Linked DNA regions of Jilunia laotingensis. The protein of the gene in region 1 interacts with the protein of each later gene in a pairwise test. Links are inferred from orthologs where the notes say so. Each region holds a gene or a part of one and is shown on either strand. Other genes may lie near its edges.

What was found.
Region 2: the proteins of leuS (region 1) and ligA interact in binary tests that used the Escherichia coli proteins (3 or more experiments, as listed by UniProt). The link is inferred for Jilunia laotingensis from one-to-one orthologs.

Annotation. Positions count from the first base shown.
Region 1 is NZ_JACRTF010000001.1:1,512,145-1,527,510, forward strand. What follows is about bases 4,019-7,372. They hold leuS (leucine--tRNA ligase), read right to left. Parts: upstream 7,051-7,372; coding sequence 4,219-7,050; downstream 4,019-4,218. Other genes in these bases: H8744_RS05820 (YitT family protein), read right to left, coding at 4,019-4,200. Also shown: H8744_RS05805 (hypothetical protein), read right to left, coding at 1-177; H8744_RS05810 (C25 family cysteine peptidase), read left to right, coding at 158-1,897; H8744_RS05815 (hypothetical protein), read left to right, coding at 1,902-3,221; more of H8744_RS05820, read right to left, coding at 3,283-4,018; H8744_RS05835 (hypothetical protein), read left to right, coding at 7,584-8,168; H8744_RS05840 (winged helix-turn-helix domain-containing protein), read left to right, coding at 8,172-8,468; cell envelope integrity protein CreD, read left to right, coding at 8,543-9,892; H8744_RS05850 (T9SS type A sorting domain-containing protein), read right to left, coding at 10,300-11,829; H8744_RS05855 (tetratricopeptide repeat protein), read left to right, coding at 12,093-13,820; H8744_RS05860 (T9SS type A sorting domain-containing protein), read right to left, coding at 14,399-15,366.
Region 2 is NZ_JACRTF010000001.1:3,725,328-3,742,030, forward strand. The notes cover bases 1-2,894. They hold ligA (NAD-dependent DNA ligase LigA), read right to left. Parts: upstream 2,501-2,894; coding sequence 500-2,500; downstream 1-499. Other genes in these bases: dapA (4-hydroxy-tetrahydrodipicolinate synthase), read right to left, coding at 1-396; trmD (tRNA (guanosine(37)-N1)-methyltransferase TrmD), read left to right, coding at 2,576-2,894. In the rest of the region: more of trmD, read left to right, coding at 2,895-3,253; H8744_RS14440 (dihydroorotate dehydrogenase), read right to left, coding at 3,466-4,377; H8744_RS14445 (dihydroorotate dehydrogenase electron transfer subunit), read right to left, coding at 4,365-5,141; H8744_RS14450 (helix-turn-helix domain-containing protein), read right to left, coding at 5,211-5,678; holA (DNA polymerase III subunit delta), read right to left, coding at 6,834-7,853; H8744_RS14460 (AMP nucleosidase), read right to left, coding at 7,922-8,698; H8744_RS14465 (type I restriction enzyme HsdR N-terminal domain-containing protein), read left to right, coding at 8,760-9,209; H8744_RS14470 (efflux RND transporter permease subunit), read right to left, coding at 9,292-12,432; H8744_RS14475 (efflux RND transporter periplasmic adaptor subunit), read right to left, coding at 12,493-13,620; H8744_RS14480 (efflux transporter outer membrane subunit), read right to left, coding at 13,653-15,047; H8744_RS14485 (zinc ribbon domain-containing protein), read right to left, coding at 15,214-16,044; H8744_RS14490 (Nif3-like dinuclear metal center hexameric protein), read right to left, coding at 16,051-16,703. UniProt on the Escherichia coli protein: DNA ligase that catalyzes the formation of phosphodiester linkages between 5'-phosphoryl and 3'-hydroxyl groups in double-stranded DNA using NAD as a coenzyme and as the energy source for the reaction.

The DNA.
Region 1 (15,366 bases):
TTTAGCCGCCTCCAACTGTTTGCTGTTCCATTCTTCGGTTGGCTTCACAATCAACTCCAATCCTGATAATTTATCATCAAGAAGTTCCGAAAGAAGAATCTCCCCGATTGCTGCTCCTTCCAGGGAGTCTACCGAACTGGTGAAAATGCTTGGTTTTGTGGAGAACAAATCGGACATAAGCAGAATTTTGAATTCCCGTTCACAAGTCCATGCTACCGCTTCAATCCTGAAACTTCCGGCTTATGAATATGTGGTGATCACTTCCCAAAGTTTGGCCCCTTACTTTAAGAGACTGGTCGACTGGAAACGTCAGAAAGGTCTGAATGCGGGCATTGTGACGATGCAGGACATATTGAGTGATGCTTCCATAACGAAAGATGAAGCTTCTAATTTATCCGATGATGCGGGCAAGTTGCGCCAATACTTGAAATTGGCTTATGGCAAAGGAACGAGGTATGTGTTATTGGGAGGAGGAAATGAGTTTGTACCAATTCGATACGGTACCGGATATGAAAATAAATGGGAGGTATTAAATGGCGGAGTAATTGAATTTGAAGGTGCTAAAATACCTTCAGATTTGTATTTCAGTGATCTAAATGGAAATTGGAATAAAGATGGCGATATATATTTAGGAGAAGAATTAGGAGACGCAGTTGATTATGAACCAGAATTGTATGTGGGAAGGTTGTTATGTAAAAATGGATTTGAAATTAATAATTATATAGATAAACTTTTACTTTATGAACAGAATCCGGGAAAGGGAGATGTAGCTTATTTGAAAAAGGCATTTTATACACAGGCAGATCAGATGCAAGAATCTCATCAAGCAGAAAAAATAGCAAATGATTTTAAGAATATCTTTCCAACTTTTAGTTTAATTCAAGAATTACCTAATGGAAAAGATTCATTTCCAACGTTTCCTACGGGTAAAAGTGTAATTAATGCAATGAACAATGAATATTATGGCTTCCTAAGTTGGTACGGTCATGGTGGTCCCAATGCAATAATAGTAAGGTCGAACCAATTGGTTAAAGGAGGGCATTGTTGTTCTATTATTGCTACTGAGGGAGAATATTTAAATCCTTCGATAGTAATAGAACAAGGTAATGGCATCAACAACATGGATAATTTAAATTATCCTTCAATCGCATATACTATAGCATGTACAGTAGCACCTTACGATACGTTTAGGACTAGTTATATCAATTATAATGTGAAATATAATTTGGGAGAAGCTTTAACTATTGCTGGAAAATATGGATGTGTGGCTTTTTTAGGTAATAGCCGTTCTGGATGGGTTAGTGGATCACATGAATTAGAAATAAATTTTGTAGATAAAATAAAGAATAATTTTGTAAAAATCGGTATAGCAGAAGCTTTGTCAAAAGCAGAAAATAAAGAAAGTATGTTTCATTGGTTGGCATTGACACATAATTTAATTGGTTGTCCTGAATTTGAAATATGGACAGATATTCCTTCTAAATTTCAAAATGTTACTGTAACAGAATCATTTGATGGGGTAAAAATAAATACAGGAATTGAAAATGTTAATATTGCTTTAAGAGGACTCTTTAGTGATAATAATGTATTATTTCGAGTAGGACAGACAACTACATTCACAAACTTACCGAAAAATTATGTTTTGACATTTTATAAACATAATTATTTTCCTTATGTCTTTCCTATATATTTACAAAATGAATCAGTTGTTGGTTCACACTATATTAAAGGTAGTAAGATATTTACAGGTAATTCTGTTAATAATTATAAAGGAAGTGGAGATTTTAAGGTTAAATCAGGGTCTAACCTTGTTTTAGAAGTGTCGGATGGTGTTACATTGGATGCCGGAACTGAGATAGAATTAGGTGCTGAATTTGAAATTAAATTAAATAATTAGTGTTATGGATAAGCTATTATTTTTTATTTTATGCTGTATATTTAATGTTTGTCTTTTTGCTCAATCTGATTCTCAAACAGTTGAAGTAAAAACGATTACATTAAGTAATTGTCTGGATAAAACGATAGATCAACGTAATGAGACGTTTTCGTATCATGAAAATGGTTCTAATTTATTTGATATTTCTCATAAGGATATTTTGGTGAATTCTTCTAATAGTACTATAGACGTGGAAGTAAGTTGGTCTAATGATTCCATCTTTATTCGTGAAACGGAAATCACAGACGAAAACGGGATTGATAATAAATGTTTGAAAGATTTATCATATCAAATTCAAGTAGATTTAGATGTAATAAATATCTTTTTGGTTGTAACCTCTGAAGTAAGTTCTCAACCAAACCAAATTTATTATGTATATGGTTATTCTAATTCTTATTTGGATTATTGTTATCCTATTACAGAAAAAACTAGTTATCAATATCAATCTTTTATAATGGATGGTAATTGTGAGTGGATTACAAGTGCCCATTGGGGAATGGACGGGTATAAGACTATAATAAGTGATGTAGACACATTGATTTTAGGGAAAACTTATAAGAAGATTTATGGAAACTTTTGTAGTCAACCTGATGTTAAGAAATATGAAGGTGCTATCCGTGAAGAAGATCAACGGATTTATTTTGTTGGAAAGCCTTATAATGAGAGTTCTGAAACAAAAGAAGAATTGATTTATGATTTCAATTTGATGGTTGGAGATCAAATAGAATATGATGAATATATTTGTGGTAATAGAAAGAAGTTGGAGGTTTTGCATATCGATACTTTGAAAATAGAAGGTATTCTCCGTCGAAAGTTTTATTTCAATGACATAACTTCTGAATATGGATATGTTTATCCAGCAGAAGATGCCTGTACAGAGGGAATAGGTGGAGAATATGTTTTTACTAGGCCTTTTCAAAATTTACCGACAGGTGATATTTCAATGTTACTCAGTGTCCGGCATAATGGTAAATCTCTTTATTGTGATGGTTACAGATGTACTTGTGAATCAATACTTCCTATCTCTGAATATAAATCAATTCCTGCTTATAGGATTCTAGATAATCCGATAAAGGGACGGAAGTTGATTGTTTCTTTTTCAGAAGCCGATTTCATTCGAATGGATATATATGCTTTTAATGGATTATTAGTGTTGACTAAAGATGTGATTGTTCGAAATGGTATTATGGAAATCCCTCTTGAGAATCTTCATGCAGGAAATTATATCATGGTACTTTCTCGCTCAGATAATAGCCGGGAATCTGTGCAGTTTATTGTAGTATGATAAAGTTACAGGCGAGAATAGGAATAAAATTCCTATTCTCGCCTGTAACTTTATTACCTTTTTATTTTACTTTCAACCTGTCGAACCCTTCTCCGTACACTCCGATTACCGAGCTTTGAGAGATGAATGCGTTCGGGTCTATGTCTTTCACCAACCGGAATATTTCCACCGATTGGCGTTTATAAGCGAGTATTATCAATACTTTTACATTGCCTTTACTATACCATCCCGTACCATCGAGTACGGTCACGCCACGATGGGTTTCTTTTGTTATCCGATCGGCTATCTTCTCATATTCTTTCGAAAAGATAAAGAATTGTACGGATTGGCGGGCGCTGTTGACGATATAATCTAATACGAAACCCATGATGAACAGGGTGACAAAACCGAATATGACGCGGCGCCAGTCATTGAAGACAAAATAACAAGAACTGATGATGATGACATCACAAAGCATAACCATACGCCCTAATGTAACATCTTTGTATTTATGGACAATGGCGGCTATGATATCCGTACCACCCGTGCTTCCGTTGCAATTGAATACGATACCTAAACCCAAACCGCATAAGGAGGCTCCTATGAGGCATGCCATAAAGTCTTGGCCTTTGCCTAATACAAGCGGTTTACCGTCCGGGGTCATGTCCGGTGTCACCAGATAGTTGTTTACCAAATATTGGAATAACCACAGGAAGAAAGTCATCATGAAGATGGCATACGTTGTTTTTATGCTAAACCTCGGACCCAGTATCTTGATGGCGAATGTCATCAGGATAGCATTGATAATGAAATATGACCACTGGATAGGAAATCCTGAAGCATAATAAATAATAGCACTGATACCGGTAGTTCCTCCGGTAGTGATCTGGTAAGGAATCAGAAAAAGTCCCCAAGCGAACGAATAACTGATTAATCCCAATGTGATGAACAGATAGTCCCTGACTTCTCTCCTCACTTCAGCTTTGGTAGGTTTATGCATATAAATAAGTATGAGTCGTTATATCACAATGTTTACAATCTTCTTCGGAACTACAATTACTTTTTTCGGTGTTTTGCCTTCTGTCCACTTCTGTGAACGTTCGTCTGCCAGTACGGTTGTCTGTATGGCATCACTTGTTGCATCTGCCGGGAACTCCATGTTGAAGCGTGCTTTTCCATTGAAAGAGATGGTATAGCTTACCACATCTTCTTTTAGGTATTCTTCATTGAAAGCCGGCCATTGTGCATCGCAAACGGAAGTGGTGTTTCCCAGTGTCTCCCATAGTTCTTCGCATACATGTGGAGCAAAGGGAGCCAGAACAATGATTAGCTTCTCGAGTATTTCTTTTTTGCTACATTTCAGGTTGCTGAGTTCGTTGACACAGATCATGAATGCACTGACAGAAGTGTTATATGAGAATTGTTCGATGTCCCCGCTAACTTTCTTTATCAGTTTATGTAGTGCTTTCAGTTCGTCTTTCGTGGCTGGTTCGTTTTTAACGAGATATTCATCGTTGCGGTTGTAGAACAATGACCAGAACTTACGGATGAAGCGATGTACACCGTCGATGCCGTTCGTGTCCCACGGTTTGGATTGTTCCACCGGACCAAGGAACATTTCGTACATGCGAAGTGTGTCGGCTCCGTACTTTTCAACGATCATATCCGGATTGACCACATTGAACATAGATTTACTCATTTTTTCGACAGCCCAGCCACAGATGTATTTACCATCTTCAAGAATGAATTCTGCCGTTTCATATTCGGGACGCCATGCTTTGAAGGCTTCTATGTCGAGAATATCATTGGATACGATGTTCACATCTACATGTATAGGGGTGACTTCGTATTGATCTTTTAAATTCAGTGATACAAATGTATTGGTATCTTTAATGCGGTAAACAAAATTACTGCGTCCCTGAATCATTCCTTGGTTGACAAGTTTTTGGTAGGGCTCTTCAACCGCAGATATATCCAGATCGTGCAGGAATTTGTTCCAGAAACGAGAATAAATCAAATGTCCGGTAGCATGTTCGGTGCCGCCCACATACAGGTCTACGTTTTTCCAATACCGGTCTATAGCAGGAGCAACCAATGCTTCCTCGTTGTGAGGATCCATGTAACGGAGGTAATATGCGGATGATCCGGCAAAGCCGGGCATTGTATTGAGTTCGAGCGGGAAGATGGTAATATGGTCGATCTTCTCGTTTTCTACCACGCATTTGTTCACTGTGTCCCATGCCCATTTGGTAGCATGTCCCAATGGAGGCTCACCGGTTTCAGTAGGCAAGAATTTGTCAATTTCCGGTAATTCGAGCGGCAGACAGGATTCATCGATCACATAAGGCATACCGTCCTTATAGTAGACGGGGAACGGTTCGCCCCAATAACGTTGGCGTGAGAAGATGGCATCCCGGAGGCGGAAGTTAACTTTGACTCGTCCCAGTCCAGTCTCTTTGATATATTCTTTTGTCTTGGCGATGGCTTCTTTTACAGTCAGTCCGTTCAGTACCAGCCCTCCTTCGGGTGTACCGGGACGCGGAGAGTTAATCATAATGCCTTCTTTGGCATCGAAGCTCTCTTCGCTGACATCACATCCTTCTATCAACGGACGAATTTCAAGGCCGAAATGTTTGGCAAAAGCGTAGTCGCGGCTATCATGTGCAGGCACTGCCATGATAGCACCCGTACCGTATCCTGCCAACACGTAATCGCTGATCCATACAGGAATTGCTTCGTTGGTTAACGGATTAATGGCATAGCTTCCTGAGAATACGCCACTGACGCTGCGGTCAGCGATGCGTTCGCGTTCCGTACGTTTTTTGGTACGCTCCAGATAAGCATCGACTTCTGCCTTCTGACCGGGAGTAGTGAGTTGCGCCACCAGCTCGCTTTCCGGTGCAAGCACCATGAATGTAACACCGAATACCGTGTCTGCACGGGTGGTGAAGATGGTAAATTCTACATCCGAGTCTTTTACTTTGAATTTCATTTCGTCCCCTTCCGAGCGTCCGATCCAGTTACGTTGGGTTTCTTTCAGGGAATCTGTCCAGTCTACCGTATCCAGTCCGTCGAGCAGACGCTGGGCATAGGCAGATACTCGTAAACACCACTGGCGCATCACTTTCTGGATCACCGGATAACCGCCACGTTCGCTAACCCCGTCCACTACTTCATCGTTGGCAAGTACTGTGCCGAGCGCAGGACACCAGTTTACCATCGTGTTTCCCAGATAAGCAATCCGGTAATTCATCAGTATTTCCTGTTGCTCTTTTTCACTTTTTGCTTTCCATTCATCGGCAGTGAATGAGAGTTCTTCGCCATGGGCTATGTTAAGACCTTCTGTTCCGATGGTTCCGAAAGCCTCTATCAGCTCTTCGATAGGGCGGGCTTGTTTCTTATCATTGCAGTAATAGCTGTTGAACATTTTGATGAATGCCCATTGTGTCCAGTGATAATAGTCAGGGTCACAGGTACGTATCTCACGGCTCCAGTCGAAACAGAAACCTATTTTATCCAATTGTTCGCGGTAACGGTTGATATTGTTGACAGTCGTAATTGCAGGGTGCTGTCCGGTCTGGATGGCGTATTGTTCGGCAGGCAGGCCGTAAGCGTCATATCCCATCGGGTTCAGAACATTGAAACCTTGCAGGCGTTTGTATCGGGCGTAGATATCCGAAGCAATATATCCCAGCGGATGACCTACATGCAGCCCGGCTCCCGAAGGATAAGGGAACATATTCAGCACATAGAATTTTTGTTTCGATTCATCTTCCTTCACTTGGTAAGTTTTATTGTCCACCCACCGTTTCTGCCATTTCTTTTCAATCTCCCTGAAATTATATTCCATATTGATTTCTTTAGTTATTGTTGAATACTATGTTATGACCTCTATTTAATATAAACGGTGCAAATTTAAAGGTTTATTTTCAGATTTATAGCGTAGTAGTATAAAAAACAATGATTTGTTTGTCTTTTCAATTGCATTATGCCGATAGTCCTTTAAATAGCGGATTTTTTGCGGTATCTATTTCCTGTAAAAGTCATATTTAGTGGCTGAGATATACTCCTGTTTTCGGTATTTCATGAGTCGAAAACTGCTACCCATTGAAAAGATTTTATTTTGCAGGAAAAATAAATGCTTTTACATATTGCTTTTATGAATTTTATTTCTTATCTTTGAGCAATCAAAAAAATGAATCTATAAACACTCTAAAGATAAGATTTCTGACATAAATTCAATAGGTTGAACACAGAGATGTGTTTAAGGGGTAATAAATCGGGATGTAATTTGAAAGAATTGCATCCCGATTTCATTTTTTTCTGATATTGTTTTGTTCTTTGATAATTTCTATTTTACTTTGTAGCGCAAAGTACTTTTATATGGATAAGAATAAAGCATTAGAATCAGTAAATGAGATAAAGGAGTTGATGGAAAAGTCCTCCAGGTTTGTTTCTCTTAGTGGCATGACTGCAGTCTTGGCCGGGATATATTCGTTGATAGGCTCTTACTTGGCAGTCGGAACACTTAGTTCGGGAGCTTCCCATGTGGAGTTGATAGTAATAGCTTCCGTTGTATTAGTCGCTGCAGCGATTACCGCTTATATACTCTCCTGGTATAAGGCGAAAAAGACAGGGCAAAAGTTTTTCAGTAAAATAACTTATCGTATTGCATGGAATTTCTCTTTGCCATTATTGGTAGGCGGTTTGTTTTGTATTGCTTTGCTCATGCATAAGGATTATGGTCTGATTTCTTCCGTCATGTTATTATTTTATGGACTTTCGTTAGTCAATGCTTCTAAGTTTACCTATTCTAATTTAGGCTGGCTGGGGTACTCGTTTCTTTGTCTGGGCATTATCGATTGTTTTTTTGAAGGGCATGCATTAATGTTCTGGACTATCGGGTTCGGTGGATTCCACATCTTGTATGGAGTATTATTTTATTTGCAGTACGAAAGGAAAAAGTAATTGATGATAGAAGCATTTCAGAATATAAACAAAGCATTTGAGAGCAAGGTCAGATTGGGGATTATGGCTGTCTTGATGGTTAATGATGAAGCCGATTTCAATTCCCTGAAAGAATTGCTTTCATTGACGGATGGCAATTTGGCGAGCCATACTCGAGCGTTGGAAGAGCTTGGTTATATTGTCTGCCGGAAAGCTTTCGTGGGAAGGAAGACGAAAACCACTTTCCAAGCCACTCCGCAAGGGAGGGAAGCATTTAAAGCGCACATTGATGCATTGGAAAGTTTCTTGAAATCTACTTGACGCGATCTTTGCAATTGGCGTAATGGGAATCTTATAATAACTATTCTAATAATTCACTTAACACTATTCTAAGTATGGATGATTTTAATGAAAACCTGAATGAGACGAAAAGACAAGCCAACGGCTGTTTGCATCGTTTTTCGAAAACGATTAAAGTAGTAGTTATCGGGGTATTGATTCTGTTGCTACTTATTCCGATGATAATGATCAAGGAAATGATTTCCGAAAGAGGGCGTACGCAAGAGGAGGCAATCGATGAAGTAAGTCAAAAATGGAGCTTGGCACAGACCGTCACGGGCCCTTATCTTAACTTACAATATCCTGTTACGACTGAAGTTGACGGAAAACCAAAGGTTGTTGTCAGCAATGTAGTATTGTTTCCTGATGAACTCATGGTAGATGGAAAGTTGCATACCGAGCTGCTTCGTCGAGGAATTTATGAGGTTAATGTTTATCAATCGGAGTTGCTCTTCAAAGGTTATTTCAGTTCGGAAGAACTTCGGAAAAGTGGTGTCGATATGAACTTGATACGGTTTGATAAAGCTGCTGTCTGTTTTAATCTCACGGATATGCGTGGAATCAGTGAGCAGGTCAGTATTGCGATAGATGATTCTGTCTACGTGTTTGAACCCGGAATGGATGGACTTGGAATTAAAAATACCGGTGTACATACCTTAGTTGACCTTTCCTCCCTGAAAGGAGAGCAGAAGATTCCTTATGAGATGAAGATACGGTTGAAAGGCTCTCAGTCCGTCAACTTCACTCCGTTGGGCAAAACTACGAAAGTCAATTTGAAAGCTAATTGGAATACTCCCAGCTTTGTTGGTAGTTTTCTTCCGGAAAATCGGGACGTTACCGCAGATGAATTTTCAGCCCAATGGCAGGTGCTGAATCTCAACCGTAATTACTCTCAGGTATTGGTAGACCCTTCAGCGATGGTAGTCAGTGATATTGCTGATTCCGATTTCGGAGTGAACCTGAAAGTTCCTGTCGAACAGTACCAGCAATCCATGCGTTCCGCCAAATATGCGGTCTTGATTATACTGTTGACGTTTACTGTGATATTTTTTACAGAAATTATGGAGAAGACTCGAATACACGCTTTGCAATACTTGTTGGTTGGTCTGGCATTGTGTCTTTTCTACAGCTTGTTACTTTCCATATCCGAGCATCTTGGTTTCAACATGGCTTATCTGATATCTGCTGTACTTACGATCGGTTTGGTTAGCGGGTATATGTTAGGGATTATCAAGAAAAAGAAACCGGCCTTTATTATGGGCGGATTGTTGATAATATTGTATGTGTATATATTTATTCTCATTCAGTTGGAAACCTATGCGCTGCTTGCCGGAAGTCTTGGGTTGTTTGTGATATTGGCTGCCGTAATGTATTTCTCAAAGAAGATCGATTGGTTCAATGAGTAACTAAACTTGACTATTTATATATTCCTAGAGTGAATGCCCGGGGGGAGATGAATAAAATGTCCTTTCCGGGCTTTTTTAGATAAAGCTAGAGTATGGATATAAAAAAAGGAGTACCGCTGTACTCCAACCTTTGTTAACCTTAAATCTAATACTATGAAAAACACATTGCAAAGATACGGCTTATGATGATATTTGCAAATTATACAAATAAAAAAGGATGTTTTATAACACGAATTAAGAAATGACTATCACTTATTAGATTTTAGTAAGAATTTAGTATCAATTCGTAATTTGTAGGCAGAGATATTTATTGAATACACAAATGAGATGGCTTTCTTTAAAAAGCCATCTCAACACGGAATATATCTTGAAATCTTATATCGAATTTGTATTGTTATAGGAAACCTTTATCTGATTATAATCTTTTTTGAAATTTCTTTTGCTCCCGATATGATTTTTGCTATATAGACGCCTTTAGGTAAGTATGCAAGATCAATATCGTTATCGTTGATAGTGGTGCTGTAAACAATCTTGCCTACCAAATCAATGACATCCACCTTTCCTGAAATGGCGTTGGTATACAAGGTTTGTCCTTTTGTATACGCTATTATTTCATTGGTTGGGGTTTCAATATTTTTGATGGAAGTAGGATTTAGTTTATCTGATAATTGGATACAGAAGTTTATATAGGTGAAACTGTTCACGTCAAAAATAAATGAATAAATATTCCGCTCGTTTTTACTGAGAAATGCAGTGCCGGTCATAACATTGTCATTATCTTCTGATTCAGGTAATTCAGCATCGATATCGAAATTATGTTTTTCTTTCAACCATTCATTTAATGGTAAAAGATCTTCTTGGTTTTCATCTTTAATGATATAAGAGTTTCTTACAAGGTCATTGTAAGGGGATGCCGTCATGAGAAGTCCCTCATTTGTTACCGAGCATACGATGTTATCGCTTTGTTTACTGAAAATCACATTGGTATTGTTTTTCAGATCAAAGCGAATGGGGTGATTGATTGAGCTTGATGTATCTTCCGGATCGGGCATCGTAATGCTGGTTGCCAAGTATTGACCGTTGTAGCTGAGAGGAACCGAACCTATATCCAAACTAACACCTTTATAAAATTCTTTCATCAGTTCGTTGCGCTTTTCGACCGCTGCTTTAAAAGCGTCAAGTTGTTCTTTATATTCCGGTGTGCCGTATTCGGCTGTTACAAAGTCTGAAAATTCTAAGGATGGCCCTGGGTTCTCGGCTTCAGTATTATACATCATGTCGGTGGCTAATAACTGATAATCGTATTCACCTTTGCTTTCATCCAGTTTCCAGATGATAATCTGATTATACATTCCGCTCCAGTCTCTGAATCGTCCAACCAGTATGTTCCCGTCTGCAGACATATTTGTTACCAAAGCTCCTTGAGGTTTCATTCCAAATATATCCTTTTCGGGAGAAGGAAGGATGTGGATTTTGTATTCATTCCCTTCCAAAGTCCAGATGGACGGTTTTTTTACGGCATTATCCAATATATATCCGGCTATCTTTTTATCATCTAAAGAGATGGCAAAAGCTTCACCGATGTCATTTGAACCTGTGTTTTCGAGTTCATTCCATTTACTGTCTTTATAATATACTGGTTTCAATTCCATCGTGTTAGGGCCATAGCTTCCAGCAATAATCCCGCTATTGCTAACTGCATTGGCACTGATTATCGTACCTGTTTCTGTCAAGTCCTGAAGTTGATGTGCCTCGGTATTGTATATGAAAGCTTCACCGGCTCTTCCACCTACAACCCATTTGCCATCGGGAGCGATAGCATTCGCTGTACCGGTGGAATAATCAATTTTCATAAAAGCATTTTCTTGTTGCGCCATTAATGTACTGTTCATCAGCATGAGGCCAAGAAATAGAGGAAATGCGTAGAGTCGTTTCATAATTCAATTTTTTTTAGTTTGACAATAAGTTAGATGTGTAGATTACCTTATTATAGAATTTCGTATTTGTTCTGATTGGCATTGACAAAGTTAGGACGATTTGTTTGAAATACCTTAAATGAAGCGTAGACAAAAGGTATACATGCATTATTTTCCGGGATTATTGGACAAAATAAGAATCGTTGATTCTTGGAAATTCGTTTTCGGCTGCTGTTTGTACGATATGTTTTTGGTAAACAGGCCTTTTTTCATACTTTTGTATTATGATAAAACACACATCGATATATTTTCTTTTGTCTTTTTTTCTTTGTCAGTCAGCTCATGGATATGACTATAAGTGGAAATGGGTGGATTCGGAATTTGATTCTATTGCTAATAAGTTGGAAGAAGTAGACTTTATGGATTTGCCTCATGAAGCGTTCCGTCCGGAGGTCATGAAGTTACGGCAAATTGCCGATATGAAGAAAAATCCTGTTTTATCGGCAAGAGCAGTTTACTGGAATTTATGGTTGAAAATGGGTAATGACCATTCGTCTGCAATGGATTTAGTAGACCGGACTTTATCATCCATCGATACTTTACGTTATAAATATGATTATAATCGTTTCCTTTACATTAAGGGGCGGTTATTGCATGAGAGCGGTGAATGGTTTGAGGCATTCCGGATCTTTAAAAAACTTGAAAAAGAATTTATCGAGGAGAAGGATCGATTCAATTTTGCCATGACTTGTATAGCACTTGGAGTGTTGTTCAATGATGTGGAAGAATATGAGAACGCTCTGAAGTACTTATTGCAAGGGGAGGATGAATTTAAGAAACTGCATTGCATAAATTGTGAGGCTAAAAACAAATTGAATATCAGTAATACGCTGTATCAACTGGGTGAAAAAGATAAATCAGTGCATATTCTTAAAGGTTTAATTAAAAATCTTGAGATACAAAATGATACGATTTTTCAGATCGGTGTGATGGTTTCTCTTTTCAGCGCTTCAGATTTTAAGGAGGCAATCTATTCGCAAAAGGCTTATGAGCTTGCAAAAAGGTTGGGTAATAAGAACGTTTTGGCAAGTACTTTAGTAAACAGGGGTGCTTATTTTCTGATGAAAGCGAATGCCGATAGTGCTTTATACTGTTACAGGCAGGCTTATTTGCTGCAAAAAAGAATATTTAAATTGCAACCTATTTTATATGGCCTGAATCAATCTTTCGAGCTGCTCGGGCAAGTGGATAGTGCCTATCATTATTTGAAGAAATACGAATCGTATCGTGACTCGTTACTTCCTAATTTGAAAATGATGGAAATAAACAAGCTGGTTGTCCAGGCGGAAATTGAAAAATATGAGATGAAATTGAGTACAATGAAAGAGAAAGCCCGGTTACGTAGGAATATGATGTTGATGGTTTCTGCTTTCCTTTTGATTGTGACTTTGTTGACATGTTATATCTTTTGGACGCTGCGCAAAAGAGAAAAGGACAAGAGGCAACTGAAAGAATTGGAAAACAATCAATTGGCTATTCTGTTTCAGAATGAAAAACTACTGAATGAGAAATTTCAGTTGGAGATAGATTCTAAGAACAGAGAGATATCATCTACTACATTGATATTGTCCGAAAAGAACAATCGGCTGAAGGAGTTGCTCAAACAGGTTGAGAGATTCAATGAGGAAGGTGAGCTTGGCAGGGAACAATCGGCTATGTTGAGCAAACAAATAAAGAGTAATCTCACGGTGGATGATGAGTGGAAGTACTTCAAGCTTCATTTTGAGAAGGTGCATCCCGAATATTTTACTAAACTGAAAGAAATTGCTCCTTCGCTTTCTGAAAACGATCTTCGCCTGTGTGCTTATGTGCGGATCGGGATGACTAATAAACAGATCGGGCAAATGCTGTCGGTTCTTCCCGAAACAGTGAAAACCGCCCGCTACAGAATGAGAAAAAAGATTGGACTTGAAGGGCAGGAGACGTTAGAGGATTTTCTCCGAAGAATTTGAAGACTGTTATTTCGGATTTGTATTCGTTAATAAAGATCGTAAGCTCGTGTGTTATATAGGTTCAGCATAACGTATGGGCATAAAAAAAGGAGTACCGCTGTACTCCAACCTTTGTTAACCTTAAATCTAATACTATGAAAAACACATTGCAAAGGTACGGCTTTTGGTGACTTCTGCAAATAATCCAAATAAAAAAGTATGTTTTGTAACATGATTTAAGAATGATATGTGCCTATTTAATGATTCCCATAGATACTTGTGAATAGTTTTTAAATTAAGGGACAGAGATGTTTGTGGTTGTTTTGATGGGGATTAATGGTCGTTTTGACGGCTATCAATATCCAACGTGACAGATATTAAAGGTCAACATGCTGGATATTAATACTCAGCACGCTGGGTATTAATGGTCAATACACTGGGTATTAATGCCTGTTATCCTAATTGTAAATGTCTGAACAATAACGAAATAAATGATTCTGTTTCTATTGGTCAGCATCTAGGCATTTGTTTTAAAGCTTTTAGAGAGAGGAGGAAATTTTGATTCTCTCCTCTCTTGATGAATAGGAAATCAATTGTTTTTATTCTTTCACTAATTTAGTTGTATATTTGCCGCATTTCACAAAGTAAATGCCTGTAGGAAGCTCGGAAACATTCAATGTTCCTTCTGCATCGGAGAAGGAAACTTTCAAACGTCCTTCTGCATCATAAATATATACCGGCATACGTTTGTCTTCCAGCTTCAAAGTGAACGATTCCTTCACCGGATTCGGATAAATGAGCATTTTGCCCGAATCTGATACTTGTGCTGTTTCAATGGAACTGGTTCCTGTAGGGGAATATTCATAGATATACGTATCGTATAATTGCATGATTCCGTCATCATCCTTTTGGTGGGAAATCTCTTTTACCCTTTTATTGACGATATTGTCGAACTTAGGCCATACAATTTCGTGGTTTATCGGATATACATATTCTGCTGCTGATGTAGTCGGGTCGTATTCATATTCATCGAAAGAAGAAATACTCCAGCGGGTGCCGTCAGCAGCTCCATAATAATATTCATGTAGGGTTATATTTCCATTTTTGTCATAAGCATAAGTGTTTTTATCGTAGTAAACCCATTCACCGGTTTCATAGCTTACCGTAAAGGAACTGTCGATGTCCAGTTTGCCAAGATCGTTGTAATGATATACACCTTTTATCGACTCATTCCATACAGGATCTTCATCTCCCCACATTTCTTCGTTCTCTTCATAAAGTACTGTTTTCTTTTTTCCGTTTTCATCATAGGTAAAAGTACGACGCATATAAGGTACTACTTTATCCTTTTCCTCTCCCATGAACAATCCTGTATTTTCTACGATTAAATGATGCTTGTCATCATATTCATAAGCCATTAATCCTGTCTTAACGAGTTCATGTGAGAAAGGATCCAAGTTGTAATTAATCCTTGTAGCCAGATTTCCATTTTCATCATACGTGTAAACAAGATATGATGCATGTAGCCACTCGTCATCATCCATTAATTGATAATTATCCTCGCGTA
Region 2 (16,703 bases), 2.2 Mb from region 1 along the record:
TAATTCTGTTGCTTCTGCAATCGCTTTATAATGTTGGTATATGCCTTCTTGAGAAGGTTTGTTATAATAAGGTACTACAGATAATATAGCATCTACCCCGGTGAAATCGTCGTTTTTTAAAGTTTCTACAACTGCGCGAGTATTATTTCCTCCTACTCCAAGTAAAATAGGTACCTTCCCATTAACACGGTCAATTACCATCTTTTTTATTTTCTTCTTTTCATCCTCTGTCAATGTAGGTGTTTCAGCCGTCGTACCCAATACACACAGAAAATCTGCATTGTTCTGTAACAAGTAGTCCACCATCCGCATCAATGCATCGTAATCAACGCTCTCATCTTCTTTGAAAGGAGTAATCAGTGCTACCCCCATTCCTTTCAATTTAGTTTGTATCATGAGTATTAATAATAATCTCTAAATAATTTGATTGCAAAAGTACTAATAATTTCAATTTTCCCGGCAAAAATATTATATAAAATAAGAATCTGGCATGAAAATGTTACGAAATAAGATCTAAAAACTCCTCTTCGTTCATTAGCTTTATACCAAGTTTATTGGCTTTTTCAAGTTTTGCTGGCCCCATGTTTTCACCTGCTAATATAAAACTGGTCTTTGTTGAAATACTTCCCACATTCTTGCCTCCATTTCTTTCAATAATATCTTTGTATTCATCACGTGAATGATGAGTGAATACACCACTAATAACAATGGATTGTCCAGCAAGTTTGTCAGTATGATTACTTAAATCCTCTTCGCTGAGTTGGAATTGTAAACCTGCTGCTTTTAATTGGTTAACCAATTCTCGGTTTGATTCATTAGCGAAATAACTTAGTATACTTTGAGCTATTCTTTCTCCGATTTCATCGACACTTACTAGTGATTCTGAATTTGCCTTCTCCAATGCTTCTATGTTTTTGAAAGCTTTTGCTATTTTTTTTGCAACTGTCTCACCCACAAAACGGATTCCTAATGCAAAAATAACTCGTTCAAATGGAACTTCCCGGCTTTGCGCTATACCGTTAATAATATTTTCTGCTGACTTTTCACCCATTCGTTCCAACCCTTTTATGTCATTAACGGTTAATTTATAGAGGTCTGCGGTGTTTTTGATGAGCCCGATACGATAAAACATATCTACTGTTTCAGGCCCTAAACCGTCTATATTCATGGCTTTTCTACTTATGAAATGTTCTATTTTGCCTTTGATTTGTGGTGGACAGGCTGTCTCATTTGGGCAATAATGCGCAGCTTCTCCTTCATATCTGATTAGTTTGCTTCCGCATTCTGGACAGTTCGTAATAAACTTAACTTTCTCACCAAGCATGAAAGAACGTGCTTCTGTATCAACTCCCGTAATTTTGGGAATAATTTCGCCACCTTTCTCAACATATACCATGTCTCCGATATGAAGATCAAGTCCATCAATAATATCAGCGTTGTGCAAAGATGCACGTTTAACAATGGTGCCTGATAATTGTACCGGATCGAGATTGGCAACCGGGGTAACGGCACCTGTCCGTCCCACTTGGTATGTGACTAAGTTAAGTCTGGTAAGTGCCCGTTCTGCCTGAAATTTATATGCTATAGCCCATCGCGGAGATTTAGCCGTAAATCCTAAATTTTTCTGCTGTTTTAAGCTATTTACTTTTAATACGATACCATCCGTTGCTACAGGTAGATTTTTTCTTTCTACATCCCAATATTTGATGTAATCAAAAATTTCTTCCAGAGAATGACATTTACGCATAGCCTTTGAAATTTTGAATCCCCAAGTGGATGCTGCTTGTAGATTTTCGTAATGACCGTCATAAGGTAGTTCTTCTCCCAGTAAATAATAGAAATATGCATCGAGTTTGCGAGAGGCTACAATTGAAGAGTTTTGTAGTTTCAAAGTTCCAGATGCCGCGTTTCTAGGATTAGCGAATAAAGATTCCTCGCGGGATTCTTTTTCGCGGTTTAATTCTTCGAATACTTCCCAAGGCATCAATATCTCTCCGCGGATCTCAAACGATTTTGGATAATTATTTCCATGTAACACAAGCGGGATTGATCGGATTGTTTTTACATTGTCTGTTACATCGTCTCCTTTTTCCCCGTCACCCCGTGTTACTGCGCGGACTAATTTGCCATCTTCATAAGTCAAGGAAATGGAAGTTCCGTCATATTTCATTTCACAACACATCTCGAAATCTTCATTCAAAGATTTCTTTGCCCGCTCATAGAATTCGGCAACTTCGTTTTCAGAATATGTGTTTCCTAGTGACAACATCGGATATTTGTGTGAATACTGAGTGAAGTTTTTATTCAGATCGCTGCCAACACGCATGGTTGGCGAGGTATCATCTTTGTATTCGGGATGTTCTTGTTCCAAGTTTTGCAGTTCATGCATCATGTCATCAAACTCTTTGTCTGAAATCTCAGGAGCATTTTGGATATAATAATTATAATTATGCCGGTGAAGTTCGGCACGAAGATTTTCTATTTTTTCTTTTACAGTCATAATTTCCAAGATTGTTTCAGGCAAAAATACAGGTTTATCTTTTAATATTTGTAATTTTGCGGAAAATTAAAGATTATGCGCATTGATATAATAACTGTTCTTCCAGAGATGATTGAAGGTTTCTTCAGTTGCTCTATAATGAAACGTGCTCAAAACAAAGGCTTGGCAGAAATTCATATTCATAATCTCCGCGATTATACTGAGGATAAATATAGACGTGTCGATGATTATCCTTTCGGGGGATTTGCAGGTATGGTGATGAAAATAGAGCCTATTGAACGTTGCATAAATGCTCTGAAAGCAGAGCGTGAATATGATGAAATTATATTCACGACTCCGGATGGTGGGCAATTTGATCAGAAAATGGCTAATAGTCTCTCATTAGCGGAAAATCTTATAATTCTTTGTGGACATTTCAAGGGAATTGATTATCGTATTCGAGAACATTTTATAACGAAGGAAATAAGTATTGGTGATTATGTATTGACGGGTGGAGAATTAGCTGCGGCTGTAATATCAGATGCCATTATTCGAATTATTCCAGGAGTGATATCAGATGAGCAATCTGCTCTTTCCGATTCTTTTCAAGATAATTTGCTGGCAGCTCCAGTTTATACACGACCAGCAGAATATAATGGATGGAAGGTGCCGGAGATTCTTTTATCAGGTCATGAGGCAAAAATAAAAGAGTGGGAATTGCAACAGTCATTGGAACGTACCAAAATGCTACGGCCGGACTTATTAAAAGAATAATCTAAGGTGTAAATAAAAAAGAGGAAGATGATGATGTGTTTATCTTCCTCTTTTTTTATTTATGCATTTTAAGTAAAGGATCAATTATTTCAGTAGTGTAAAAAAGGCTTATCTAAGTTTGCTTATTGACACTCTTAATTCAAATACTTGCATTTAATGGAAATAGCAATTCTCTATCTTAAACCCTGCGAAGGGTTATTGTATGTTTTCAATTATACCTCTAATGCACCTATAATTTCATCGACAGATTCGAATTTATGTCTATCTAGGTAATTATTTATACCATCTATTACTTTGATGGTAACTTCAGGATCTATAAAATTTGCAGTACCGATCTGAATAGCCGTTGCTCCTGCTAGTAAAAATTCTACTGCGTCTTTCCAATTCATTATGCCACCCAATCCAATGACAGGAATATTTACCGCTCTTGCTACTTGCCAAACCATGCGTAATGCAATGGGTTTTACCGCAGCTCCGGACAATCCACCTGTTATTGTTGATAAGACAGGTCGTCTACGTTCGGCATCAATAGCCATACCGAGTAATGTATTAATTAATGAAATACTATCGGCACCTCCTGCTTCTGCGGCAAGGGCTATTTCTGTAATATTAGTTACGTTTGGTGATAATTTAACGATGAGTGTTTTTTTGTAAACTGATCGTACTGCTTTTACTACTTCTTCGGCACCTTTAGAAGTAACTCCAAAAGCCATACCTCCTTGTTTTACATTAGGGCATGAAATGTTTAACTCTATGGCAGAAATTTTGTCAAGTTCATTAATAATTTGAGCCGTTTCCATGTAGTCTTCTATAGCGGATCCGGAGACATTTACAATCATATTTGTCTGAACATCTTTAATACGTGGATATATATGTTCAGTGAAATAATGTACACCCTTATTTTGCAGTCCCACAGCATTTAACATACCAGAAGGGGTCTCTGCCATACGCGGGTATGGATTTCCTTCACGATTGTGAAGGGTCGTTCCCTTTACAATAATACCACCTATTCGCGCAATATCAATGAAATCGGCAAACTCTTCACCGTATCCGAATGTGCCTGAAGCAGTCATTACCGGATTTTTCATTTGTAATTCACCTATGTTTACTTTTAAATTTGCCATAGTAGTTTATTTATATTAAAAACAGGTCCTTCTTTACAGACACACAGATTACCTTCATCGGTATTTTCTACACAACAAAGGCAAGCACCGATACCGCATGCCATCATATTCTCTAATGACACTTCACATGGTATATTATTACTCTTTGCATATTTAGCTATTGCCATCATCATCGGTTTGGGACCACAAGTATAAATTTGTTCAAATTGTATCTTTTTTAAGATGGAGTGTTGGGTAACGTATCCTTTCTCACCGTAACTTCCATCCTCCGTTGTAGTATAAACTTCTCCATATGCAGAAAAATCATTTAACTGCAAGAGATCTTTATCCGTGCGTGCTCCTAAAAGAAAAGTGGGTTTACAATCATTTTTAGCAAGTTGTTCACCTAAATAAAGCATTGGGGCTATTCCTACGCCACCGCCTACTAATAAAAGTTTATTAGAAGGATTTTCCGGTATTGTAAAATAATTGCCTAAGGGCATTATAGCATTGATTACGTCTCCTTGTTTGGCTTTTGCTAATTGGTGTGTTCCATCACCCACAAGTTGAATTAAAAACCATACTTCATTTCTTTTTCGGTCTACATAATTAATAGAGATTGGACGGCGTAAAAAAGTTGATGGAGAGCCGTCAATCCGTATTTCTGCAAATTGTCCCGGTAACATTTCGGGGAGTAGTGACTGAGATGTTAGCTTTAACAACACATAATTTGTATGTAGTTGGAGGTTCTCAGTTACTGTCAAGTCTAAAATAAATTTTTTCATATACTGAGTTTAAATTTATATTTTGATTGCAAAGATACGGGAAAATGTGTAAACTCTCGGTTATCCTTTTTATTTTTCAGGGCGAAAGGTTTCATATGTATTATCATCGAAAAAAATTCTTATTTCAGTGATTTTTCGTGCAGGTCTTTCTTTGTATATAATCTCTTGTTTTACAATATCTTTAGGGGTGTTTAATGGCTTTTCTAAGGGGATTTCCTTGCGATTTTCTGAAATATTTGTCCCATTGCCAGAATTTAGTGGATTCTCAGAAGCGAAAAGTGGGTAATTTTCCTTTTTTGGAGATATTGAGACTTCTTCTTCACCGGTCATTGTCCCTTTTCCTGTTAAAAGCCAATCCAAACTGATATGGTTGTATTTATCATGTAGGCGCATGATAAAGTCAGTACTGGGGTATTTATTACGATCTCCCAAAGTGTGAGAAATAGTTGCTTGAGCCACTCCGATGCTTTCAGCAAATGCCGCAGCTGTCATTTGTTCATGCTCCATAATCATTTTAATTCTATCTTTAATATCCATATTTTTCTATTTTTACAAATGGCTTATATTTGTGTATATTTACATATGTGTACCTTGTACTAGGGGATTACAAAGGTAAATATATGATTTTACATTAGCAAATTAAAAGTGTGAATATTTAAAATATTACGATCGTTAATATTATATTTCGATTGTGATTTACGTTTATGGTTGTATATATGAAAAGTATATTTTATATTAAAGTGAAAGTTTATATTAAATGATTAATCATTTAATATAAAGTAGTTTACTATTTATTTATTTTCATATTTAATGATGATCACACTCGTTTACTGCTTTCATGCATAAATAATTGTATCTTTTATTGAGTATAATATTATAATTTAGTGATTTATAGTATTATAGTTGCAATAGATAGAAATGTTAACCATCTTATTATTACATATGTTTATCAGGATTATTTTTTGCGATACATCTATATTATAAACGTGAATCGGTTGTGATTATTTCGATTGTGATATATTTCAATCGTTAATAGTATTGTTGTTAATTTAATTATTTACATAAGTAAATAATTGTCAGAGGTAATGAATTAAATATCATCAATAAAACTCTGCTATACAAATAAAAATTATTTACTTATATATCAAATATTCCTTTTTAATTAAAAATCTCTGTAACTTTTATATACAATCTTACATATGCTTTCTTTTTTTTGATTCTATAGATGTTAATAAATAATTAATCTATTGATATTCATAATATTGTGATCACTTATTGTAATGATTTTAGAATGTAATATAGGTTTAAGTTTTAAATGGTATATTGTATATATTTGAAAATAAATGATTAATGATTGTGATGTGTAGAATAAGTATGGAAATATATTGAACTTAATCAATATATATATTATTAGATCATAAACTATTTTCGTTTAATTATAGAGTTTATTATTTGTTCATTTAAGATATACTTAAAAGAGAAATAAAGATTATGTATTCAGATTTTTATAGAAAGGTATTTTTTGAAATAGATGAGGATATGTATTATGATATGTTCACTTTTTTGATGCCTATATACACCCTATAATGAAGCAAGATGATAGGGTTAGGGTGAAGATCAAATAGGCATCAAGGTTACGGACAAATTCAAAATTTACATAGTGAAAATTTAGATGTGTAGTATTAGGTTTAATTAGTGGAGAATATTAAACACCAATTCGCGAAGAATATCTCCATCATTTGCAGAGTTGTTATTTATACCTTTGGATTTTGCATCTGCATATCGTATTTCCCCAATAATTTGCATGACCTTTACTCCACTGTAACGTCGCATAGCAATGAGATAATCTCGGGCAGCCCAAGGAGATCTTAATCCTAACCAATTAGCTATTCCTTGTTCTGTTTTTTCAGGAGAATAATATGCTAGCATTAAATTAGAGTAAAATCCAAAAAGCAAAGAGAGACTCATTTGAATAGGATTGGTTTTTGGATTTTCTTCAAAGTATTTTATTATTTTATTTGCTTTGAGAATATCTTTTTCTACTAAAGCGCTACGTAATTCGAAATTATTATAGTCTTTACTAATACCTATGTTCCGCTCTATTTGTTCTGGTGTAATACGGTGCTGTCCTACAGGAAGTGTGATGATAAGTTTCTCCAATTCTCCCGTTAAACGGCTCAGGTCAGTACCTACAAAATCAGCCAGCATAGCGGTTGCCTTTGGATCCATATCAATCCCCTTTTTCTTCATATATGAACTGGTAAAAGCAGGTAGCTGTGATTCTTTTATCTTTTTCGATTCAAATAAAATACCTGTCTTTTCAACTTCTGCAGCTAATTTTTTTCTTTTATCTAAAACTCCGTGCTTATGACATACGACAAGTATCGTTGAAGGTAGTGGCTTCTGTAAATAGAAAGATAATTCATCAATATTACGAATGGCTTGTGCTTCTTTTACAACTACAACTTGATACTTTGACATCATCGGATAGCGTTTAGCAGCATTTATCACAGTAGCCACATCAACATCTGCACCATATAGAATGGTTAGATTAAATTCTTTTTCAGTTTCAGTCAATACATTTTCTGTGATGTAATCAGTGATCAAGTCGATATAGTATGATTCTTCCCCCATTAAGTAATAAATAGGGCGATATTGCATTGCCCTCAATTCTTTGAGGATATCATCGCAACTCAGTTCTTGTTTTGCCATTGATATAAAATTTATGAATTGAAAGTTTCTTGAGATTTTCCTTCAAGAAACTTTAGTTTGTTTTATGTTTACCAATCAAACTTTAGGTGTTTTACTGTTTTTTTCTCATCAATAATCATACGTAGAGAATCAATTCCTATTTTTACATGTTCCTCTACATAGTTTTGGGTAACTATATTGTCACTTTTATCAGTTTTTACACCTTCGGGAATCATAGGTTGATCAGAAACTAATAACAATGCTCCTGTCGGTATGTGGTTGGCAAAACCGCAACTGAATAAAGTTGCAGTTTCCATATCAACGGCCATGGCGCGGGTCTTTTTCAGATATTCCTTAAAGGCATCATCGTGTTCCCAAATACGGCGGTTTGTGGTGTAAACAGTTCCTGTCCAATAATCACGCGCGTAGTCACGGATAGAAGAAGATACGGCACGTTGGAGCATAAATGCTGGCAATGCAGGCACTTCTGGGGGAAAATAATCGTTCGAAGTTCCTTCACCACGAATTGCAGCGATTGGTAAAATAAGGTCGCCTATTTTGTTTTTTTTATCAATACCACCGCATTTACCTAAAAACAGACAAGCTTTAGGATGAATGGCGCTTAATAGGTCCATGATAATGGCCGCATTGGGGCTTCCCATACCAAAATTGATGATGGTAATGCCATCTGCACTGGCGGATATCATGTTTGCATCTCGTCCTAATATAGGTACGTTAAATTTTTCGGCAAATATTTCTACATACTTGTTGAAGTTTGTCAACAAAATATATTCTCCAAAATCCTCTAAACTACGTTTTGTATACCGGGGTAACCAATTGGTTACGATTTCTTCTTTTGTTTTCATAAGATTCATTAAATTTGTGCGCTCTTTAAAAGAGCCATTATTTAACTTACAAAAATACGAAATGTTATCGTTAAACTTACCTATCTTTGATACAAAAATAGTGTCACGAAACGGAAAAAATGTTATTTTCGATGTGATTCGTAAACGATATGTTGCCTTGACACCTGAAGAATGGGTACGGCAACATTTTGTTCATTTTCTTATTAACTATAAAGAATACCCGAGCGCGTTAATGGCTAATGAGGTATTACTCAATTTAAATGGTACAAAGAAACGTTGTGATACCGTATTATACCGAAGGGATCTAACAGCAAGGATGATTATAGAATACAAAGCACCACATATCAATATAACACAAGCTGTATTTGATCAGATAACCCGTTATAATTTGGTATTGAGAGTTGATTATTTGATAGTAAGTAATGGTATGCATCACTATTGTTGTAAGATGGATTATAATAATCAGTGTTATACATTTCTTGATGATATTCCGGATTATAAAGTATTATGAGTATTTATAGCAAGAAGAATTGGAATACAAATTACCGAAATAATGGATATATGATAATGTAATTTGTATTCCAATTCTTTTTTTATTTTACAGTTTCGTTAGTTTGCGTATTTTTTTTCTTGCGTGAGAATCGTTCCTGCCACTTTTGCATTAATTCATAGAAGCTCGGAATATAAATTGTGGCGAGAATGGTATTCATTGCCATTCCGAATACAACTGCAGCTCCTAGGGCGATGCGGCTTTCTGCACCTGCACCGGTTGCAAATAGCAAAGGCATTACTCCTAATACAAAGGCAAAGGATGTCATTAAGATAGGTCTTAACCGTACATGTCCTGCTTCATATGCTGCATCCCTGATCGAATTTCCTTCTGCTCTGAAATCTCGAGCAAACTCTACGATAAGAATACCGTTTTTTGCTGAAAGAGCAATAAGTAAGATTATTCCGATTTGAGTATAGATACTTACGGGTGTTCCCATAATGAAACAACCGATCATTGCACCTAATAAAGCGACTGGTAATCCCATGATTGCAGCTATCGGGCTGGTCCAACTTTCATATTGAGCTGCTAATACAAGGAAGGCTACTAATAATGCCATAAGGAAAACGATGGTTGTTGTACTTCCTGCCTGTGTTTCTTGGTAAGCGACAGAAGTCCATTCATAACCAAACTCTCCTCCTAATTGCTCGCTAATTAATTCCTGCATTTGCTGGATACCTTCTCCAGAAGAATGTCCGGGAGCGACATTACATGTTACTGCGGCTGTTTGGTACATATTATAACGATTAATTTGATCCTGTCCCAGTTGTTCTTCTAATTGAGTGAAGGATGAGAAAGGCACCATCTCTCCTTTTTCATTTGGAACACTGAGTTTCATTACATCGTCAATTACCTTTTGGGATTGATCACTTGCTTCTATTTTTACTTGATAGATCCGACCGAATTGTACATAGTCATTTACATAGGCTGCCCCCATGTAATAGCCTAATGTAGAAAAAACTTGGTTCAATTGGATACCCATAAATTGTACCTTGTCTCGATCGATATTCAGAAAATATTGCGGGACGTTAGCCTGATATTGACTACTGACAGAGGCTAATGCTGGTTTGGAGCGATAATTAGTTAGTAAAGTGCCAATAGCCTGTTGCATTTCTGTTGGTCCTAGGTTGCGGGTATCTTCCAGTTGTAATTGCAAACCTCCGGTAGCTCCGAGTCCAGGTATAGCAGGTGGCACCATTGCAAAAATTTGAGCTTCTTGTATACCATATGCCATTTCATTGAACCGTTGAACTACTGCAGCAGCTGTGTGTTCTTTGCCTTTTCTATCTCCCCATGGTTTTAGAACAACAAAATAGGTTCCTGAGTTACTCTGTTCGCCACCCATAATTGAGAAACCGGAAATTCCGATATAGTTTTTCACTTCCGGATAAGTATCAAGGATTGCATTAATCTGTTTTCCAACAGCTTGGGTACGTTCCAAACTAGATGCGGGTGGCAGTTGTACAACAGCGATAAAGTATCCGTCGTCTTCATCAGGAACGAAAGTAGACGGCCATTTTGTAAATAATAAGATTGCTATGGCAGTGAAGACAGCATATGAAATAAAAGCCGTTACCGGTCGTTCCAATAGCCATTTCACTATACGGTCATATAGTCCTTGCGTTTTATCATATGCTTTATTAAACCCTCTATAAATAAAAAATTTAGATGGTTTACTCTTGGTTAGAAATAAAGCGCAAAGTGCAGGTGTTAAAGTTAATGAGTTAAATCCACTGAGTACTGTAGAGGCAGCAATGGTTAAGGCAAATTGTTTATACAATTGTCCGGAAATACCACTGATCAGCGTTGTCGGAATAAAAACAGCTAGAAGTACGAGTACCACACCAACAATGGGACCGGTGATTTCTCCCATCGCTTTCGTTACAGCCTCACGTGGAGAATATTGACCGGTTTCCAACAGCCGTGAAGCATTTTCTACTACCACTATGGCATCATCTACTACAATTGCTACAGCTAATATTAAACCGAATAATGTCAAAGTATTTATAGAGAATCCCAAAGCAGCCATTACTGCAAGTGTACCGATGAGAGATACAGGAATGGTAAGGCATGGAATAATGACAGCACGCCAGTTTTGCAGGAACAGAAATATGACAAGTACTACCAATAAAGTTGTTTCGAGAAAAGTTACTAATACTTCGTTGATAGATTCGTTGATGACATCTGTTGTATCTAATGTAACACTATATTCAACTCCTGAAGGAAAGTTGGTGGCAAGCTCTTGCATTTTGGCCTTTACACCTTTTGATACATCCAATGAATTGGAACCAGGTTGTTGATAAATAGCAATCGCAGCCGTTGGCTTACCACGAAGTTGGGAAACAACATTGTAAGATCCTGAACCGAGATCTATACGTGCTACATCTTTTAATCGGAGCATCCTCCCTCCTTCCTCACTTCGAAGAATGATATTCCCGAATTCATTGGGAGAAGAAAGTCGTCCCTTCACACTTAAACTATACTGAAATGCATTCGTATTATTTTTCCCAATAGGTTGACCAACAGTTCCAGCACTAACTTCCATATTTTGAGCCTGAATAGCCTGATAGACTTCTGCCGGAGAAATACCACGAATGCGCATTGCCTCAGGATCTAACCAAATACGCATGGAATAATCTCCTGCACCCATTACGTTGACGGCACCAACTCCAGGGACTCGTGTTAATTGATCTACTAAGTTCAGTTTAGCATAATTAGTTAAATAAAGTCCATTATAAATAGAATCTTGGGCAGACATTGTAAGGAACATAACGATATTTGACGATTGCTTTTGTACTGTGACCCCCTGTACTATTACAGGCTCGGGAAGCGAGGATTGAGCGACACTTACCCGATTCTGTACTTGTACTGTTGCCATATCCACATCCGTACCTACTGCAAAAGTAATAGTTAATGAATATGCACCTGATGATGATGAAGTGGATGACATATAAAGCATTCCATCGACACCGTTAACTTGTTGTTCAATGGGGATACCTACTGTTTGAGCTACAGTCTCGGCATTTGCTCCAGGGTAGAAAGCAGAGACCTGTACAGTGGGTGGTGTTATGTCTGGAAATTGCGCAACAGGCAATATATTTAGTGTCACCAGACCTGCTACCACAATAATAAGTGCCAGAACAGTAGCAAAAATAGGTCGGTTGATGAAGAATTTTGAAAACATAAGTCAATAATTAAAAAGGTTGTTGAATAGAGTTATTAATGAGGACAGATACTTCTGACCTTATTTGGAAGAAGGATGTATCTTCATTCCATCTCTTACTTTCATCAATGCTTTTGTAACATATCGTTCTTGTGGGGATAAGCCACTGGTAATTTGTTGTAAAGTATCTTCTATAAGCTGTCCAACGGTAACATGACGGTAATTTACAATATCTGAGTCATTTACGACATAGAGATATCTTCCTAATTGATCTGTACCGATTGAAGCGGAGTTGACTAATAGAGCCTGTTTTTGTTCACCATAAGGAAGAGTAATGCTGACATATAATCCGCTTTTGAGCAATCCATCCGGATTTTCAAGGTTGGCCCGGATCGTAAGTGTTCCTGTATTGATATCAACATTAGGTGATAAATAGTCAAGTGTACCCGGATAAGTCTGGCTTCCGTCTTTACCCAACTTTACGGTTACATTTTTAGGAAGCTGTGACATTTCGTTATTAACTCCTGTTCTGAGATTGTTACTCATTAACATTGCAAGCCATTGATTGTCTGCAACATTGAAGTAAGTATACATCTTGTTATCTTTATAAAGAGTAGCTAACGTAACAGGTTGTATGGCAGCACTGATATAGCTACCGATATCGACTGTATTCCGGCTGACGGTTCCGTCAAAAGGAGCCCGGATATAACAATATCCCAAATTCGTACGAGCCGTGTTTAAAGCTGCTTCAGCATTACTTACTGCAGCAGTTTCTTCTGCGACTGCCGATTCGGCTTGTAACACTTGTATTCTGCTGACCGCATCACTTTTTAAAGCTTCTCGCATTCGGGTATAGTTATTTCGTGCATAAGTCAGTTGGGCTTGTGCTGTTTTAAGCGCAGCTTCTGCTTGTGTTACATTATCTTTGTAGATGGTCGGTTCGATGATAAACAAAAGTTGTCCCTTTTTTACTTTGCTTCCTGGAGAAAAGGAAGTCGCTTGCAATGTACCGTTTACACGGGCGACCAGATCTACAGTTTGTTCTGCAGTTAAATAACCCGGATAATCTTGGGTGAGTACGATATCTTTGATAATGGGTTTGGCTACGCTTATTTCAGGTATAGGCATCGTCCTTCCGGTAGCTTCTTTTTTATTTCCACAACCTGTAAGAAGTGGCAAAACGAGGAGGATATACATTAGTTTTTTCATAATCCGTAATTTATTATTCTTAATTCATAAAATCAATTATTCCACCCTCCACCTAATGCTTGATAAAGGGCAATCAACTGTAACAAAGAATTCCCTCGCGCTTGTACAAGTTGATTCTCATAACTTAATAATGAACGTTGTGCGTCCAACACATTTTGGAAAGGAGTGAGACCTTGTTTATAAAGATCCAGAGACAAGGTTAATGTTTCTTGTCCTTGATTACGTACTTCACGCAAGGCAACGATTTCCTTTATGGAATTGCTGTATGAAGTCATTGCATTTTCTGTTTCCTGAATAGCAGTTAAAACAGTCTGATTGAATTGATTGATAGATTCATCCAATTGTGCTTTGGCCAATTTAGTGGCATTCATCAATTTCCCTCCACTGAATATAGTCCAAGTCAAAGAAGGGGCTATTTCATATGTGAAACTTTTATGGTTAGACATGTCTTTAAAATCCTTTGATGAAAATCCAATAGCTCCTTTAAGAAAGACCTGTGGCAACCAATCTGATTTAGATGCCCCTACTAGTGCAGCCTGAGCGTTAACTTGCCGTTCGGCACTCCGTATATCAGGCCTTCTCATTAGCAGGTCAGCTGGTAAACCAATGCTTATTGGTTCCATGTAATCGGGTAAATCCCCTATCCGCTCAAGTGAAGGACGTATTTCTTGTGGATACATTCCCAGTAATACAGCTAATGTATTGACATATTGGTTAATACCTGATTCCAGTTGCGGAATGGATGCTTTAGTACTATAATATACAGATTTTGCTTGTGCTACATCAAGTTTTGAGACGAGGCCTGTATTAAATCTTACTTCCGTGATTTTTAGTACAGCGGCTTGCGAAGCACAATTCTTTTCTACCACTTGTAATTCTTGTTGCAGCTCTCTCAAGTTGATGTATGCTGAAGCAACTTGTGCTGACAAAGAGACCATTACAGCAGTATACTCTTCTTTGCTGGCGGCAAAAGTTTCTTTTTGCGCCTTTACGCGTTGCCGGATACTCCCAAAAAGATCCAGTTCCCAGTTCATGTTTAAAGTAGCATCATAATAATGTTGTGTTGATTGAGGTAGTTCGCTGATAGTACCGCTTGTTTGTTGTTTAGTCCATCCTGCATTTATACCTAGTGAAGGGAAGAAACTGCTTCGTTCCATTCGTAAATTGGCTTTTGCCATATTCATTCGATCAATAGCGGTTAGAACGGAGTAATTTTGGTCTATAGCAATGGCAATTAGCGAATCTAAAGTCTGATCTCCAAATGATTTCCACCATTGATCATTTACAGGAAGCATTTGTTGAAACACTTCTCCCCCCTCCTCCCACGATGAAGGTAAAGGGGTATCCAAATAACGATTCGTTGTCTGTGCTGATGCTACAGCATAAAGAAACATAAAGAGCAGTAAGCTCCACATACGTATATTCATAAGCTTAGGCTATTAAGAAATGAAAAGGAAACAACTAAATTATGAGTTTGTTTATGAAAAGGTTGGGTTTGTGAGGCTATAGTACTTATAGTAGGCAGATAATAAAAAAGAGGGTGTATAGACCCTCTTTTTGTTGTGATGTATAAAAGTATTTTAGATATATCTATTATTCAGCGCTCTTTCTGCGAATAGCTCTTTTGGTGGTTGGAGCTGGAACTTCTTCTAATTTTGGGGCAATTTCTACTCCTGCTAATTCCGGGTCTATCATAATGCGTCCACAGTATTCGCAAACTATCACCTTTTTGCGTGAGCGTATATCCAACTGTCTCTGAGGTGGAATCTTGTTGAAGCATCCACCACAGGCATCACGTTGCACATATACGATACCCAAACCGTTGCGTGAGTTCTTACGTATACGTTTGAAAGATTGCAATAGGCGTGGTTCTATTTTTGTTTCTAGGTCTTTTGCTTTATCTCTCAATTTTTCTTCTTCCTGCTTAGTCTCAGAGATAATTTCATCCAACTCGTTTTTCTTCTGGTCAAGATCTTTCTGCCTCTCTTCCAATGCAAGATTGCTTTTTGCTACTTCTTCTGATTTTTCTTGTTCTTCAGCAGTAAATTCCTTGATTCTTTTTTCACAGAGTTCTATTTCCAGTGTCTGGAATTCAATTTCTTTCGTAAGAAAATCATATTCGCGATTGTTACGCACATTGTCCTGTTGTGACTTATATTTCTCGACCGAAGCTTTGGCGGTTTCGATCTCTACTCTTTTACCCGCAATAGCTGATTTTAATTCATCTACTTCAGCTTTGATCTTATCAATACGAGTGCTTAAACCAGCGATTTCGTCTTCAAGATCCTGTACTTCCAAAGGAAGTTCACCTCTTAAAGTCTTGATTTTATCAATTTCAGATAGCATGGTTTGTAATTGGAATAAAGTTTTTAACTTTTGCTCCACGGTCAACTCATTTGGATCTTTTTTTGCTTCTTTAGCCATATTACTTTATAAATATTTTATGGGATTCGTGTTCACTTTACTCAATTGGAGTGTAAAATTAGGAAATAAACCCCGGATTATGGAATAAAAAATTTCTTTTGTATACTGTTCACTTTCGTAGTGTCCGATCTCTGCTATCAGAATATCAGATTCATGACCGAAATAATCATGATATTTAATTTCTCCAGTAATAAAAACATCTGCTCTATTACGAATAGCTAATGGTAATAAGAAGGCACCTGCTCCACCACATAAAGCAACGGTTTGAATTTCTCGGCCGGTCAATTTATTATGTTTCAAGCATCCGACTTCGAATATTTTCTTGATGCGTTTCAAAAATTCCAATTCACTTTCAGGAGCTTCTAACTCACCTATTATTCCGGCACCGACCTGTATCCAAGAATTCTGTAACGGATAAATATCAAATGCCGGTTCTTCATAAGGATGAGCTGAAATCAAAGCACGTATGACTTCTCCTCTTTTATATACGGGAAAAATGGTTTCAATTCGCACTTCCTTTTCATTATGTAGTTCTCCAATGGTTCCGGAAAAAGGATTTGCTCCTTCTTGGGCACGGAATGTCCCCTCTCCTTCAATGTTGTAACTGCACGAGTCATAGTTCCCTATATGACCGCATCCAACAGAGAACAGAGCATTAC